3 regions of the Geobacillus sp. 47C-IIb genome follow, and region 3 is predicted to be linked to each of the others. Evidence: riboswitches for the same ligand, from Rfam matches in the RefSeq annotation. Region 3 holds a riboswitch; each other region holds the start of a gene.

The links. A riboswitch is a leader RNA that binds a small molecule or an ion and turns the genes downstream of it on or off. The one in region 3 is predicted to bind S-adenosylmethionine.
Region 1: another riboswitch for S-adenosylmethionine. It lies ahead of IC804_RS07195 (methionine ABC transporter ATP-binding protein); the one in region 3 lies ahead of metK (methionine adenosyltransferase).
Region 2: another riboswitch for S-adenosylmethionine. It lies ahead of IC804_RS16630 (hypothetical protein); the one in region 3 lies ahead of metK (methionine adenosyltransferase).

What each region holds. Positions count from the first base shown of each region.
Region 1 covers NZ_CP061473.1:1,395,347-1,400,217, forward strand. The annotation lists gene IC804_RS07190 (methionine ABC transporter permease) at 1-643, opposite strand, end outside; gene IC804_RS07195 (methionine ABC transporter ATP-binding protein) at 633-1,661, opposite strand; SAM riboswitch class I at 1,754-1,863, opposite strand; gene IC804_RS07200 (hypothetical protein) at 1,939-2,286, opposite strand; gene IC804_RS07205 (thioredoxin family protein) at 2,440-2,700, opposite strand; gene IC804_RS07210 (ribonuclease M5) at 2,751-3,110, opposite strand; gene IC804_RS07215 (YusG family protein) at 3,205-3,444, opposite strand; gene gcvH (glycine cleavage system protein GcvH) at 3,519-3,902, opposite strand; gene IC804_RS07225 (arsenate reductase family protein) at 3,996-4,373, opposite strand; gene IC804_RS07230 (acyl-CoA dehydrogenase family protein) at 4,495-4,871, opposite strand, start outside.
Region 2 covers NZ_CP061473.1:3,286,777-3,291,647, reverse strand. The annotation lists gene IC804_RS16650 (helix-turn-helix domain-containing protein) at 1-625, opposite strand, end outside; gene hutG (formimidoylglutamase) at 630-1,598, opposite strand; gene IC804_RS16640 (PaaI family thioesterase) at 1,742-2,158, shown strand; gene IC804_RS16635 (PaaI family thioesterase) at 2,342-2,824, opposite strand; gene IC804_RS16630 (hypothetical protein) at 3,470-3,805, opposite strand; SAM riboswitch class I at 3,878-3,982, opposite strand; gene glpK (glycerol kinase GlpK) at 4,337-4,871, opposite strand, start outside.
Region 3 covers NZ_CP061473.1:1,207,497-1,212,367, forward strand. The annotation lists gene IC804_RS06060 (tetraprenyl-beta-curcumene synthase family protein) at 1-596, opposite strand, end outside; gene IC804_RS06065 (gamma carbonic anhydrase) at 769-1,290, shown strand; gene metK (methionine adenosyltransferase) at 1,413-2,627, opposite strand; SAM riboswitch class I at 2,746-2,861, opposite strand; gene pckA (phosphoenolpyruvate carboxykinase (ATP)) at 3,048-4,634, shown strand; gene IC804_RS06080 (DUF2584 domain-containing protein) at 4,833-4,871, opposite strand, start outside.

The DNA.
Region 1 (4,871 bases), 190 kb from region 3:
CAAAGTCACCGATAAACTGAATGACAAAAACGATGATGAGCACCAACACGGTCGCGACAAACGTCACATCGTTATGACTGCGCTGGAACCCTTCCAAATACGCCAAGTTCCCCAGCCCGCCGGCGCCAACAACGCCAGCCATCGCCGTGTAGCCGACAAGCGACACAGCGGTGACAGTAATCCCGGAGACAAGCGCCGGAAGCGATTCTGGCAACAGGACTTTCCAAATGATCGTCCATGTCGAGGCGCCCATGGCCTTCGCCGCTTCAATGACCCCCTTGTCAATTTCGCGGAGGGCGATTTCGACCATACGGGCATAAAACGGAGCTGCACCAATGATGAGTGCTGGCAGTGCCGCATTCGCCCCAAGCATTGTCCCAACAAGCCATTTAGTAAACGGGATGAGCAAAATAATTAAAATAATGAACGGAATGGAACGAAAAATATTGACGAACGCAGCAATGATCATATTGGCCAACCGGTTTTCCCATAGGTTTCCCTTCGCCGTTAAAAATAAAAGCAGCCCGAGAACAATCCCAATGACGAACGTCGCCGCGACCGCCATCCCGGTCATGTACAACGTCTCGACCGTCGCCGCCCACATCGTCTCCCATTGCACGTTCGGCAGGAGGTTAGCGAGCATCATGAATCACCTCCACCGCCACTTGCTGGCTGCGAATATAGTCAAGCACCCGGGCGATTTCGTCCGCCGCGCCGTCGATGTGCACAAACAGCACACCGTAGGCGCCTTGATGAGTTTGCGAAATTTTCCCTTGCAAAATGTTGATCTCAACCGTAAATTGCCGAACGACTTGCGTGATGAGCGGCTGGCCAGCTGCTTCGCCGACAAATGTCAACTGCGCGATCACCCCGTTCGGGTATTGGCCGAACAAATGGGAAACCGCCTCTTCCGTTTCCTCCGGTTCGATCAGTTGTTGAACGAACCGTTTCGTAATCGGCTGTTGCGGGTTGCGGAAGACGTGCAACACTTCGCCTTGCTCGACGATTTTGCCGCTTTCCATCACCGCCACGCGGTCACAAATTTTACGGATCACATGCATTTCGTGCGTAATCAGCACGATCGTCAGCCCGAGCCGCTTGTTAATATCGACAAGCAAGTCCAAAATCGCATCCGTCGTTTGTGGATCCAATGCCGATGTTGCTTCATCGCAAAGCAACACTTTCGGGTTGTTGGCAAGCGCCCGAGCAATGCCGACCCGCTGTTTTTGTCCGCCGCTTAACTGCGACGGATACGCGTCTTCCCGCCCGGCGAGCCCAACAAGCTGGATGAGCTCATCAACCCGCTTTTGCCGTTCCTCTTTCGGAACGCCGGCGATCTCGAGCGGAAACGCAATATTTTCCCGCACCGTACGCGACCAAAGCAAGTTGAAGTGCTGGAAAATCATCCCGATTTCTTGGCGCGCCTTGCGCAGCTCCCGTCCTTTAATGCGCGCCATATCGCGGCCGGCGACGACCACCTGGCCGCTCGTCGGCTTTTCCAGCCCGTTTAACAGCCGGATGAGCGAACTTTTCCCCGCGCCGCTGTAACCGATAATCCCGAAAATTTCCCCTTCGCGAATATCGAGCGACACATTGTCGACAGCTGTTACCGATCCATTCGCCGCATGATAAATTTTTGTCACTTGTTTAAGTTGAATCACCGTTTCACCTTCCTTCTTCCCAAGGCAACAGAGCGCAAAAAGAAAACCTTTCTGCCCGCAGAGAACAGAAAGGTATTTGTCTACCGTTCCGTCTCTTATCTCTCAAAGCAGGCCGCTTTGTGTGAATTGGCACCTTTTCAGCAGACTCGCTGACGGTTGCCGGGCTTCATTGGGCACATCCCTCCACCTCTCTTGATAAGAGCACAACCATTTGCCTATTCAATTGATTACGAGTGTGATTGTATCATTGTATGTCGAACGGTGTCAACAAAATTTTTTACCCAACATGACGATACGGCTTGGCCAAATGGAGGAGAGATTCAAGCAGCAACATGTGGCGAAAGCTTCCCGACACAGACACTTCTTGCAGCCGGACGAGCTGCTGCAGCTTCAGCTCGCCGCTCAGCAGCGATTCAAGCGCTTTCTTTGAACCGCGCACCGTTAACGTGTGGCGTTCGTCATTTCCTATCTCTGGGGCAGTCGGCTCCTTGCCGATCGCCAACAAAGCAACACCTTCTTCACTCTCAAACCGAACATACAACTGCTCATCCGGCAAAATCGGCAACAAATGACGCAACGTTTGCATCCGTTCCATAAACTGTCCCACTAACTGATGCATTTCCATTGACCATCCCCCCCATTTCCCTTTGTTCCCTTTATTTCCATACGGAGGGGGAGGAATCCTTTACAAAAATCTCGACAGTCATTGTGGCGAACCAACGCTATTTTTGTCATTTCCAAAGAAATATGTCAAATGGCGTCAAAAAAAGGCAGGTAGTCAGCGCGGCAACCGAGCTTGAATTTCCTCATACAAGTACGGAACGGAATGAAACGCATACCATTTGCCCACCATCGTTCCGTCCACAAAAAGAAGCAAGCAAGGAACGCTTTCAATTTTCCAAACGACTGCTTGCTCCGGGATATAATTCACGTCTGTTTCGTAAAACGGCAGCGCCGGAAACAACTCCTCCACCACCGTCAACATTCGTTTCGCCAGCTGGCACGTGCCGCACAGCGGGGTGTACAAATAAAGAGCCATAAGCGGCTGTTCAGTGATTGTCTGTTGTATCTCTGTTCGTTCAATCGGTTTCACTCGCCTCTTCCCTTCATTAACGAGTCGATGCGGACGTCAAAATGGGCGCGCAGCAACACTTGGGCTAAATGCCAACGCGGAGCAGCGGCCACTTCGCGGTACGTCCGGTCAATATAAATGTGTTCCGCTTCCGGAAACATCCGTCGAAATTGCCGGCGCAGCTTTTCTCCTGCTTCATCAGCGTCTGCCAGCACGTACACGTCCTGACCCTCAAGCTCGTCGGCCAGCTCCTCAAGGCGCGAATCACTGATCGTGCCGTTCGTACAAATAATGACGACCGGTTCGTTCAGCACGGCTGACACTTTTTGTTTATCCGATCGCCCTTCTACAATAATCACTTTTTCTGCCCGTCGCATGTCCGACCCACCTAACTTCAAAAAAGGTTACCATATTGTATGCTCTGCGCCAACAAAAAGTTGAAAAAAAGCAACGGCCATCCACCGTTGCCTTTTAACACCAACCCGCCTCCCCGTCGCAATCGACATATTTTTGATCCGGTTCAACGGTAGCGGTCACATCTTTATAGATTTTTCCGTTCTGCTCGGTATACCCGTTTTTCAACTGAACGCCCGCTGCCGGAAGAGGAAGACGTCCGATGAGCTCGCCTTCCTCGTACAAGTCCAGCGAGCGGCCGTTCAGCTTGCCGGTTACCCGATCCGTAATATCGATGCGCGTTGATTGCAGCGCCATCGGGAGCCCCCCTTTTTAATCAAGTTCCGGTATGTATAGGGTGTCCGGATCGGGGGCGAAGATTGCAGGAACGTTTATCCTTCGTTCACCATCGCCGCGTATTGTTCAGCCGTCAACAAGTTGTCGACTTCGCTTAAATCTTTCGGTTCAATAACAATCATCCACGCTTTTTCATACGGCGATTCGTTCACATATTCCGGATTGTCATTTAACGATTCGTTCACTTCGACGATCGTGCCGCTGATCGGCGCATACAGTTCCGAGACGGTTTTCACCGATTCGACGCTACCAAACGGCTCATTCGCCGTAATTTCCGTTCCAACTTCCGGCAGCTCAACAAACACGATGTCGCCAAGCTCTGATTGGGCAAAATCGGTAATGCCGATGCGCACTTTGTCTCCTTCGACGCGCACCCACTCATGCTCTTTTGAATAGCGAAGTTCTTTTGGCGTGTTCATGGAATCCCTCCATTGCGACAAATTATCTCCTTTTTCATCATAACCGATTTTGGACAAAAACTCACCGAGTTCGTCGCATTTTATTAAAATTTTTTATCTTTCTGCCGACAGGCGTCCGGCGAAAAACGATTCGTACTCTTGCTCGCGAAACCCGACAACAACCCGTTCGCCGCCCGTTAAAATGGGCCGTTTTACTAGCATCCCGTCCGAAGCAAGCCACTCAAGCATCTCTTCTTCCGATGCGCCGTTAAGCTTGTCCTTTAATCCGAGTTCGCGGTATTTCATCCCGCTTGTGTTAAAAAATTTTTTAAGCGGCAACCCGCTTTGACGGTGCAAGCGGGCGAGCTCCTCTTTCGTCAGCGGCTCATCGACAAGATGCACCGTTTGCACCTCGATCCCGTGCTCATCAAGCCACCGCTTCGCCTTCCGGCACGTCCCGCATTTCGGATACCAATACAACGTCAACGCCATGGCCGTCCCTCCTCTAGAACTGTTAACGGAAACAATTGATCGGTTGTCCCCGTTTTTCCGAACCATTGCTATCTGCTTCTGACAGAAAGAAGTACCAGGACAAACCTGGTACTTCCTATTATCACACAATATACTGTTCCGCTTCAATGAGGGCTGCAGCCGCTTCGCGTTTTTTCGCGATCACGTTGATCGGGGTATGACGCGTCAACCGACGGAGAGCGGCGAGCATCATCCGAAGTGTGTCGCCTTGCTCCACGGCAACGAGCGTTTCTTTCGCATGGGCTTCGATTTCATTGAACGCCTCTTGGCAGAAAATTTGCGTATACAACACTTTTTGCTTGTTTTTCTCTTCCCCGCTCGCTTGAATCGCTTTTTCTGTGCGCAAAAGCGCCGATTCCATCGCATAAATGTTGGAAACGATATCAGCGATATTGACAAGCACTTCTTGTTCTTCCTCGATCCGTTGACCGTATTTTTGCACCGCTAAGCCAGCGACCA
Region 2 (4,871 bases), 1.6 Mb from region 3:
AATCGCGCATCATCTTCCATGCTTCTTCCTTTCCATTGCCCGGCAGCTCGGGAAAAAGGCACACCGCCATATGAGTCAACGGTAATACGCGCGCACGCCGGCGAAACGGATAGCTCGTTAAAAAGCGAACCACCTCAGCAGATAGGGAAGGCTGTTCCGCTTGCACCAGCCATACATGGAAGGAGACGTCAGCAAAGTCCTCGTAAAATAACGGGCGATAATCGTCAAAATGGGCATCAAGACGGGGGCGTTCACCGCCAGCGGAAAGCGAAGCCGCCGTTCTCAACGCTTGTTTCAGTTTGGCGGGCTCAAGCGGCTTCACAAGCAAATCGACGCATTGTAAATCGATGGCTTGTTTTGCCCGCGCGAATGTCGCCTCGGCGGTCACCGCAATCACCCGCTGGCAAAACAAACGGATGCAAGACGTCGCTTTCCCCCATTGTTCATACGGAATCATATCTAATTCGACATACAATAGCTCCGGCGCCTCCCGCTCTAGAAGCGCCCTCATCTCCTCCACCGTGGCCGCCGTGTACACTTGCTCAATCGGCAGTGAATACGCAGACACAAGCCAGCGGATCGCCTCCCGTTCGTTGTGATCCCGTTCGGCAATGACCAATTTCATCTTCTCACCGCCTCGGTTGCAAACGTCGAAAATGAAGAAGCGCTTCCATGCAGAAGGCGGCGGCTAACGCCACTGTTTTTCCGCCTTCATCAACGAGCGGATTGACTTCGCAAAGATCCACACTGATTGTTTTCGGGTGGGAAACGATTCGGCGAATGAGCGCACGTGCCAATGATGGAGAGAGTCCAAACGGCGACGGCGCGCTCACTCCTGGCGCTGCAGCCGCACTGATCGCGTCCATGCAAATGGTCAATATTATGCTGTCATGCCTCAAGGCAAATTGTTCAATTCGTTCATAAGCCGCCTCGATCGCTCCCGCCGTTAGCTGTTCTTCGAGTATGTATTCGCATCCGTACCTCTCCGCGTCCGCAAACAGCGCTGCCGTGTTCCCAAGCCGCTGAATCCCTAAGCAGCAATACCCCACCTGTTTATCTTCATCTAATATTTGCCGAAACATCGTCCCTGACGTCGGCCCGTTGTCGTACGGACGCAAATCGAAATGAGCGTCAATATTGATGATGCCCAATCGAGCGTTCGGCCCAAGCGCTGCACGGACGCCCAAGTAATGGCCATACGCCGTCTCATGGCCGCCGCCGATCACCACCGGCGCCACCCCGCTCTGCAACAGGCGGGCGATGGCTTTTCCGAGTTCGGCCTGGCTTTGTTCGAGACGTCCGTCAGCACAAACGATATCGCCTGCATCGTAGATCGACGCTCCTGATGGAAGATGCCATGGCAACCGCGCCAACGCTGCTTTCACGGCGGCTGGCGCCTCTTTCGCTCCTTGGCGTCCTTGATTGCGGCGCACTCCCTCGTCGCACACAAATCCAATAAAAGCCGCTGCTTGTTCCAACGGCGTTAATGGCCCCGATAAATCTAATAGGCGAATGCGCTGATGGAGACGAAACGCCCGTTCATCGCTCACACTGTCCACCCGCCCCGTCCAGCAGCTCGCCTCTGGTGGTTGGTACATCCACTCTTCCTCCTTTCGGTTTTCCTCGATTGGACTTTTTCGCTTTCTCTTTTCCATTCTCCTTCCTCCCAACGAGAAAAGAGGAAATCGTCGCTGTTTGGCGAATACAACCACCATGATTCATAACAGAAAGGGTGTTAGAGATGAAGCAATTGACGAACTTGCACGAGGTGATCACTGGTCAAAGCGCGCCGCCGCCATGCGACGTAACACTTGGCGTTCACTTGACGGAAGCTCGGGACGGCTATGCGAAAGGTGTATGGACGGTAAGCGAATCATTGCTTAACGGCAATGGGGTGATCATGGGCGGATTTGTCGGAGCGGCGGCAGACATTATGATGGCTTATGCGGTGACGACCTTGCTTCGCGATGATCAACTCCATGCGTCAATCAACTTGCAAACGACATTTCATCGTCCGATGGAAGCCGGAGAAGCAGAAATCGAGGCACAAGTGGAAAAATTCGGCCGGACTATCGCCTATGTGACCGCCACCGTACGGCAAAACGGCAAAGAGGTAGCAAGCGCTACGTCATCGGTGCTGATTATGGACAAACGATGAAAGAACAATGTCTACTAAACGTTCTTGGACGCTAGAAGGTTGATAATATACAACAACGTGATTTCTCCAATAGAGAAACTAAACGCGAAAGCAACATTGCCGTCCTTAGTCGAACTCCAGCTGCAAAGCGCCGAAGAAAGCGCTGTCAAAAAACAGCGGCTCTCCGGCGCTTTTCGCTGTCTGTTAAGGACGGACAAATGTTTTTGGCATGACGACAGCTACGACTTGTCCGCGGGCACACAATTCGCCGTTCGCAAACACTTCGGCGTCGACTTGCCATTTTTTCGGATGAATTTCCGTCACCGTGCCGATGGCCACAAGCGGCACACCGTGCGGCGTCGGTTTGAGAAAATCGACATGCAGTGAAGCGGTGACAAAGCGCGGCGGCGCTTCCCCACTGCCCGGCTCATGGCCATTTTTCCGGTGCAACGCAAGCGCTGCTGAGCCGGTGCCGTGGCAGTCGATCAGCGAGGCGATCAGTCCACCGTACACAAATCCAGGGATGGCCGTATGTTCTGGGCGCGGAGTGTATACGGTTACCGTCTTGTCTCCCTGCCATCCAGTGCGGAAATGGTGGCCATGTTCATTCAGTCGGCCACAGCCATAGCACCAAGCAAATTCATCCGGATAGTCATCTTGAATGGCGTGAACGATCGTTTCTTCCACTAAATCTCCTCCCCTCTTTTTCTAGTATATCATCGGATCGAAAAGACCACGACCCCCAAAGAGCTCTTTTTACATCAACGTCCCTTTCCGTCCACACCGCCCTTCGTTTAATAACCCGAACGCGCGTTGCAAACAAGGAGTTGACCCCTCACCGGGAATCGTTCCTGATTCAGCCCCAACTCCCCCCTGTATCAAACAAAGCTGATAAACTCATGCCATCGATCGGCATGCGGTCGAGGCAAGAAAACGGAAGGGGCGTTAGCCATGACCTAACGCCCAAAGATCGATGGTAACAGGTGGCCCAGACGATGAGGCTTCTTGCTTTCTTTCGGCTCGTCATCTCTTCCTCGGACAAATGGAACCGCCAACCGACACGAGCCTCTCTTTCTTTTGCTCAATGCCTTGCCTTATGCGAAGTGATGTCATTTCCCTTCAGCGGGCAAATTCGTGTTGTATCCTTTCAATCAGCTCGCCGATAACCGACTCGTCAAGTTGTAAAAACGTTCATTTCGGCGTCTCGTTTGTATGTATGATCCCGCTTAACCGTTCGAAACCGACGGCGTTTTGATAACATGCTTTTGGTGCTGCGATACTTGGATGATGGCATATGCCCATTTTTTTGCGGTCATTCGTTGTTCTTCCTTTTTAGGACTCAATGGAAAACACTGCTCGCAAATACGGTGTCATTCGCGTAGGCAAAATTTCTTTTTTTCCTAGCTCCATCCATATATAGCGGTCAAGGGCATACGGACCTTCCGCTTTCCATTCATCCACCTCAGCGTTCGTTAGCAGGATAGAAAATATCGTTCCTTGTGCTTCCCCATACAAATGGACATACCCGTCCTCACGGTCGACATGCACGACCGCCTGTGAATCAAACTGAATGAGTTCCGCCCGCACGCAACGCATAACGTGAACCGCAAACGCCGCAGCCGGCAAATGTGCCGCCATGCAAGCGCGGATCGAAAATCGTTCCGCCATTGTTTCTTCCTCACCTCCCATCCATCAAAAAACCCCTTTCGCCTCGGAATGATGCGAAAAGGGGTGGAACCGTTCTTATCATCCAAAGCGAACTCGCTTTGCGGGTTTTAGCACCTTGCCAGCGGCAGGTTGCTGTGGGGTCATCAAGCCCGTTCTCTCGCCCACTCTTGATAAGACATATGCAATTTACTCTTATATTACCATGGGGAAACAAAAGTGCAAACTTTTTGTTTCTTCTGCCTATTTTAGTTACTTTGAGGCGCTGGCTGCTTGATGTTGCAACGCAAGCGAGATGATAGGTTGTTTTGGTTTTTGCCAGCTGTTGCTTTTTTATGGTTGTTGAATATTTAGCACATAGTTTTATAAAATAAGATAGCGGTTGTCTTTCTCTTTTCCAGACGGGTTGCGAACAAGTAAAGGCTTGTCAGGGCGTGCGCTGACATCCCTGCCCTTCGCTACCATCAGCTTTGCTCCTGTTTTGAACCACCAAAAAACGGACACCCTCAGCCAAGGGTATCCGTTTTCTTCCCGTTATTTAAACATCATCGCCGCCCGCACTGCTTTTTTCCAGCCTTCATAGAGTGCCGTTCGCTTATCGTCAGTCATCTGCGGCTCAAAGCGGCGCTCAAGCTGCCACTGGGCAGCAATATCTTCACGACTGCCCCAATAGCCGACCGCCAGCCCAGCTAAGTACGCCGCTCCAAGCGCGGTCGTCTCGCTAATCATCGGCCGCTCGACCGGCACAGCGAGCAAATCGCTTTGAAACTGCATGAGCAAGTTGTTTTTCACCGCTCCTCCGTCGACGCGCAATGTCGTCAGCGGCAAGCCGGCATCCGCTTCCATAGCGGCGAGCACGTCCTTTGTCTGGTAGGCGAGCGATTCCAATGTCGCACGGATGAAATGTTCTTTCGTCGTGCCACGTGTGAGGCCAAACACCGCTCCACGCACCTCGCTGTCCCAATACGGCGTGCCGAGACCGACGAACGCCGGGACAACGTACACCCCGTCCGTTGACTCGACTTTTTCGGCGTACGTTTCGCTGTCAGCCGCCGTTTTGATCATCCGC
Region 3 (4,871 bases):
TCCATCGGCGGCAAGCTGTCTTTGTATTGGGCAAACCATCTCTCCAGCCGCGGCACGCGCTCTTTTGTGTCGACATGTTTATGTACTTGCAAGTCGCAATAATATCCGGCAAGCTCATGCAAAAACGGAACGATCGTTTCGTAATGTCGCACTGTCGCGAGCACCTCTTGGCATGTGCGCACAAGATCCGGTAAATAGCCGCCGTCTTCCTGCTCACGGCGGTAGCGGTAATAGTTGGACGGCTCTGCCCCAATGGTGAGCGCATCCGGCATTGAATCATGCAAGGCGCGAAAATCGAGCGGATCAAGCGATGTGCTCCGGTCGCACAAGTTATCTAAGTAATCGCTAATCGTCTGATACGCGACGATAAAGCGAATGCATGCTTCTAATTTTTCCCGAGCCAAAAGCGCCAAAATCGCGCCGCCTTCACAATGGAACGTTTTCGACGCGATGCTTGCTAACGCTTGCCGGCGCAACTCCGGGTCAGGAATGCGCTCCGCCCGCTGCCGCCAATAGGAAAGCTCGCGATGGACAAGGGGAAACACGTCACGATATACCATTTTCATTAACGCAATGGGATGTGTCGGGATTTTCAATGGGCTCACCTCGGGCGCAAAAACAGTGCTTTTTTCATCTCCTAGTATTTCCATCTCTACAACTGTGGAAAACTGCTTTGGTCATCATCTATTTCATTCCGTTTACGAACGGCAGACAACTTTGTAAAATAAGAATGAGCTGACGATTTCGCAAAAGAAAGGAACGAAAGCGATGATTTATCCATACAAAGGAAAAACACCGCAAATTGCCCCGTCCGCCTTTATCGCCGATTATGTGACGATCACCGGCGATGTCACGATCGGCGAGGAGACGAGCATCTGGTTTAACACCGTCATTCGCGGTGACGTGGCGCCGACCATTATCGGCAACCGGGTCAATATTCAAGATAACTCAATTTTGCATCAAAGTCCAAACAATCCGCTCATCATTGAAGACGGCGTGACCGTGGGCCATCAAGTCATTTTGCACAGCGCCATCGTCCGGAAACACGCCCTCATCGGCATGGGCTCGATCATTCTTGACCGTGCGGAAATCGGCGAAGGAGCGTTTATCGGCGCCGGCAGCTTAGTGCCGCCCGGCAAAAAAATCCCGCCGAACGTGCTCGCCCTCGGCCGGCCGGCGAAAGTCGTCCGCGAGCTGACGGAAGACGATTTCCGCGAAATGGAACGCATCCGCCGCGAATATGTAGAAAAAGGACAATATTACAAGGCGCTCCAACAAAACAGAAGCTGACCTGCCATCTTTTCACAGCGGCTAAAAAGGACAGAACCAACAACAGCACGCTTCATTTCGATGTCTATATAAAAAGAAACGGAGGAAGACTCACCTTAGTGCAGTCCCCCTCCGTTTTTCATTTATTCGTTTTTCGCTAATGCCAGTGCTTGCTCTTTCAGCACCGCTGCTTTATCCGTGCGCTCCCAAGGCAAGTCGACATCCGTGCGCCCGAAATGGCCGTAAGCCGCTGTTTGTTTATAAATCGGACGACGCAGATCCAGCATTTTGATGATGCCAGCCGGGCGAAGATCGAAGTTGTTGCGGACAACTTCAATTAAAACGTCTTCCGACACTTTGCCGGTGCCAAACGTATCAATCGAAATCGATACCGGACGAGCGACACCGATGGCGTAAGCAAGCTGCACTTCGCACTTGTCGGCCAGTCCGGCCGCAACAATGTTTTTCGCAACATAGCGAGCCGCATATGCTGCCGAACGGTCAACTTTCGTCGGGTCTTTCCCCGAGAATGCACCGCCGCCATGGCGAGCGTAACCACCGTACGTGTCAACGATGATTTTCCGCCCTGTCAGTCCAGCGTCCCCTTGCGGACCACCGATGACGAAGCGGCCGGTCGGGTTGATGAAATATTTCGTGTTCTCATCCAACAACTCCGCCGGAACAATCGGCTTGATGACGTGTTCTTTCATATCGCGTTCGATTTGGTCGTGCTCAATTTCCGGATGATGCTGCGTTGAAATGACAATCGTATCCACGCGCACCGGTTTGCCGTTTTCATCATATTCGATCGTCACTTGCGTTTTGCCGTCTGGACGCAAGTATGGCAAAACATCCGTTTTGCGCACTTCGGCCAATCGACGCGAAAGACGATGGGCAAGCGAAATCGGGAGCGGCATAAGCTCTTCCGTTTCATTGCAGGCAAATCCAAACATGAGCCCTTGGTCGCCGGCACCGATCGCTTCAATTTCTTCGTCAGTCATCTGACCTTCGCGTGCCTCAAGTGCCTGGTCAACCCCCATCGCGATATCCGGCGACTGCTCGTCAATGGCCGTCAACACCGCGCACGTATCGGCGTCAAACCCGAACTTCGCGCGCGTATAGCCGATCTCGCGGACCGTATCGCGAACGATGCGCGGAATATCGACGTACGTCGAGGTCGTAATTTCCCCGCTAACAAGCACGAGACCTGTTGTGACGCTCGTTTCACAAGCAACACGGGCGTTCGGATCTTTTTCTAAAATGGCATCCAAAATGGCATCCGAAATTTGGTCACAAATTTTATCCGGATGCCCTTCTGTTACAGATTCTGAAGTGAACAAGCGGCGTTTGGCTGACATTCGGCTCATTTCCTCCTCTTGACATAATGTGGCGATACGGAACTCGTTTCCCTTCATATAAAAAAACCTTTCCTGTCACGGTGAGGAAAGGTCATTGCAATCATATTGCTTCCTTTCACTCTTATCGTTCAAGGACCACGCCTTGCCACAGGTTAGCACCTTTTCACATATTGTAAAATTGTGACGGTTGCTGGGTTTCATCGGGCCTGTCCCTCCACCGGCTCGGGATAAGAGTATCCGTTCAATGACTTATCTTATCGTAATGAAATAAGCAAAGTCAACCGCAGAAACAAATTTTTTATTATCTGAAAAATAGGCCAAACTAAGTTTAAAAAACCTACACAATTAGTATGGACTATTAATAAAAATGTGTTATACTATTTTCAAGAGGAATTCCAATAAAAAAGGCAGGTTGTGAACATGGGGATCGCAAAAATGACCAATAAGCTTTCTTTGCTGCTGCAAAAACCGTACGTACATCACCAGTTGTCCGTTGCTGAGCTCGTCGAAAAAGTGCTGCACCGAAACGAAGGGCGGCTGACGCACACTGGCGCTGTCGCCGTCACGACCGGTAAATATACCGGACGGTCACCGAAAGACAAATACATCGTTGAAGAACCGTCGACGAAACAGAACATCGATTGGGGAACGGTCAACCAACCAATGGCACCGGAGACATTTCAAAAATTATATGATAAAGTGCTCGATTATTTAATGAAAAAAGATGAACTGTTCGTCTTTAAAGGCTTCGCCGGCGCTGACCCGAAAGCGCGGCTGCCGATTCAAGTGGTGAACGAATTCGCTTGGCACAACTTGTTTGTCCATCAGCTGTTCATCCGTCCAAGCGCGGAAGAACTCGCCGACCATGAACCGCAATTCACCGTCATTTGCGCGCCGAACTTTAAAGCAGACCCGGCCGTTGACGGGACGCGTTCGGAAGCGTTTATCATCATCTCGTTCGAACAGCGCACCGTCTTGATCGGTGGAACGGAATATGCGGGCGAAATGAAAAAATCGATCTTCTCGGTCATGAACTATTTGCTGCCGGAACAAGGCATCTTGCCGATGCACTGCTCGGCCAACGTCGGTCAGGAAGGCGACGTCGCCCTCTTCTTCGGCCTGTCGGGAACCGGGAAAACAACGCTCTCGACCGACCCGAAACGCCGCTTGATCGGCGATGACGAACACGGCTGGTCGAGCCGCGGCATTTTCAACATCGAAGGCGGCTGCTATGCGAAATGCATCAACTTATCGCGCGAGAAAGAGCCGCAAATTTTTGATGCCATCGGCTTTGGCGCCGTGCTTGAAAACGTCATTCTCCATGATGCGACACGGGTTCCGGATTACGATGACGGGACATTGACGGAAAACACGCGCGCGGCCTATCCGCTTCAGGCGATCAAAAACATCGTTGACCCAAGCGTTGCCGGCCATCCGTCGACCATCGTGTTCTTGACGGCCGATGCGTTTGGCGTCTTGCCGCCGATCAGCAAGCTGACGCGCGAACAGGCGATGTACCATTTCTTAAGCGGCTACACAAGCAAACTCGCCGGCACCGAACGCGGCGTCACTGAACCGGAAGCGACGTTCTCGACATGCTTTGGCGCGCCGTTTTTGCCGCGCCCGGCCGTCGAATACGCCGAAATGCTCGGGCAAAAAATCGCTGAGCATAACGTCCGTGTCTTTTTGGTCAACACTGGTTGGACAGGAGGACCATACGGCGTCGGTAGCCGAATGAAGCTCGCCTACACCCGCGCGATGGTACAAGCCGCCGTCGAAGGGGAGCTTGACAACGTCGAAACGGTCCAAGACCCGATTTTCGGTCTTGCCATCCCTGCCCACGTCCCGGGCGTGCCAGATGACGTCTTGCGTCCGCAAAACACATGGGCAGACAAACAAGCGTACGAACAAAAAGCGAAAGAACTGGCGGAAAAATTCCGCGCTAACTTCCAAAAATTCGCTCACATCGATCCGTCCATTGAAAAACTCGGTGGACCGCTCGTTTAACAAACACCCGGCCGGACAGGGAACATCCTGTCCGGCCGTTTTTTCTGTTCTTTCCTCTATTTCGGTCTCCGTGATTCTCTTTCTCTTTGACAAGCAGGGCCTTTTTTCCTCTTATCTATGGCAAGGCGCAAACCGTCCTTCGGTTTGCGCCCCTGCCTGATGGACCAATTCCGCGCTCATTTGCCCGACGCTTCGTGTTCAATTGGTGGAATACAAGCTGACGAGCTCATACGTAAC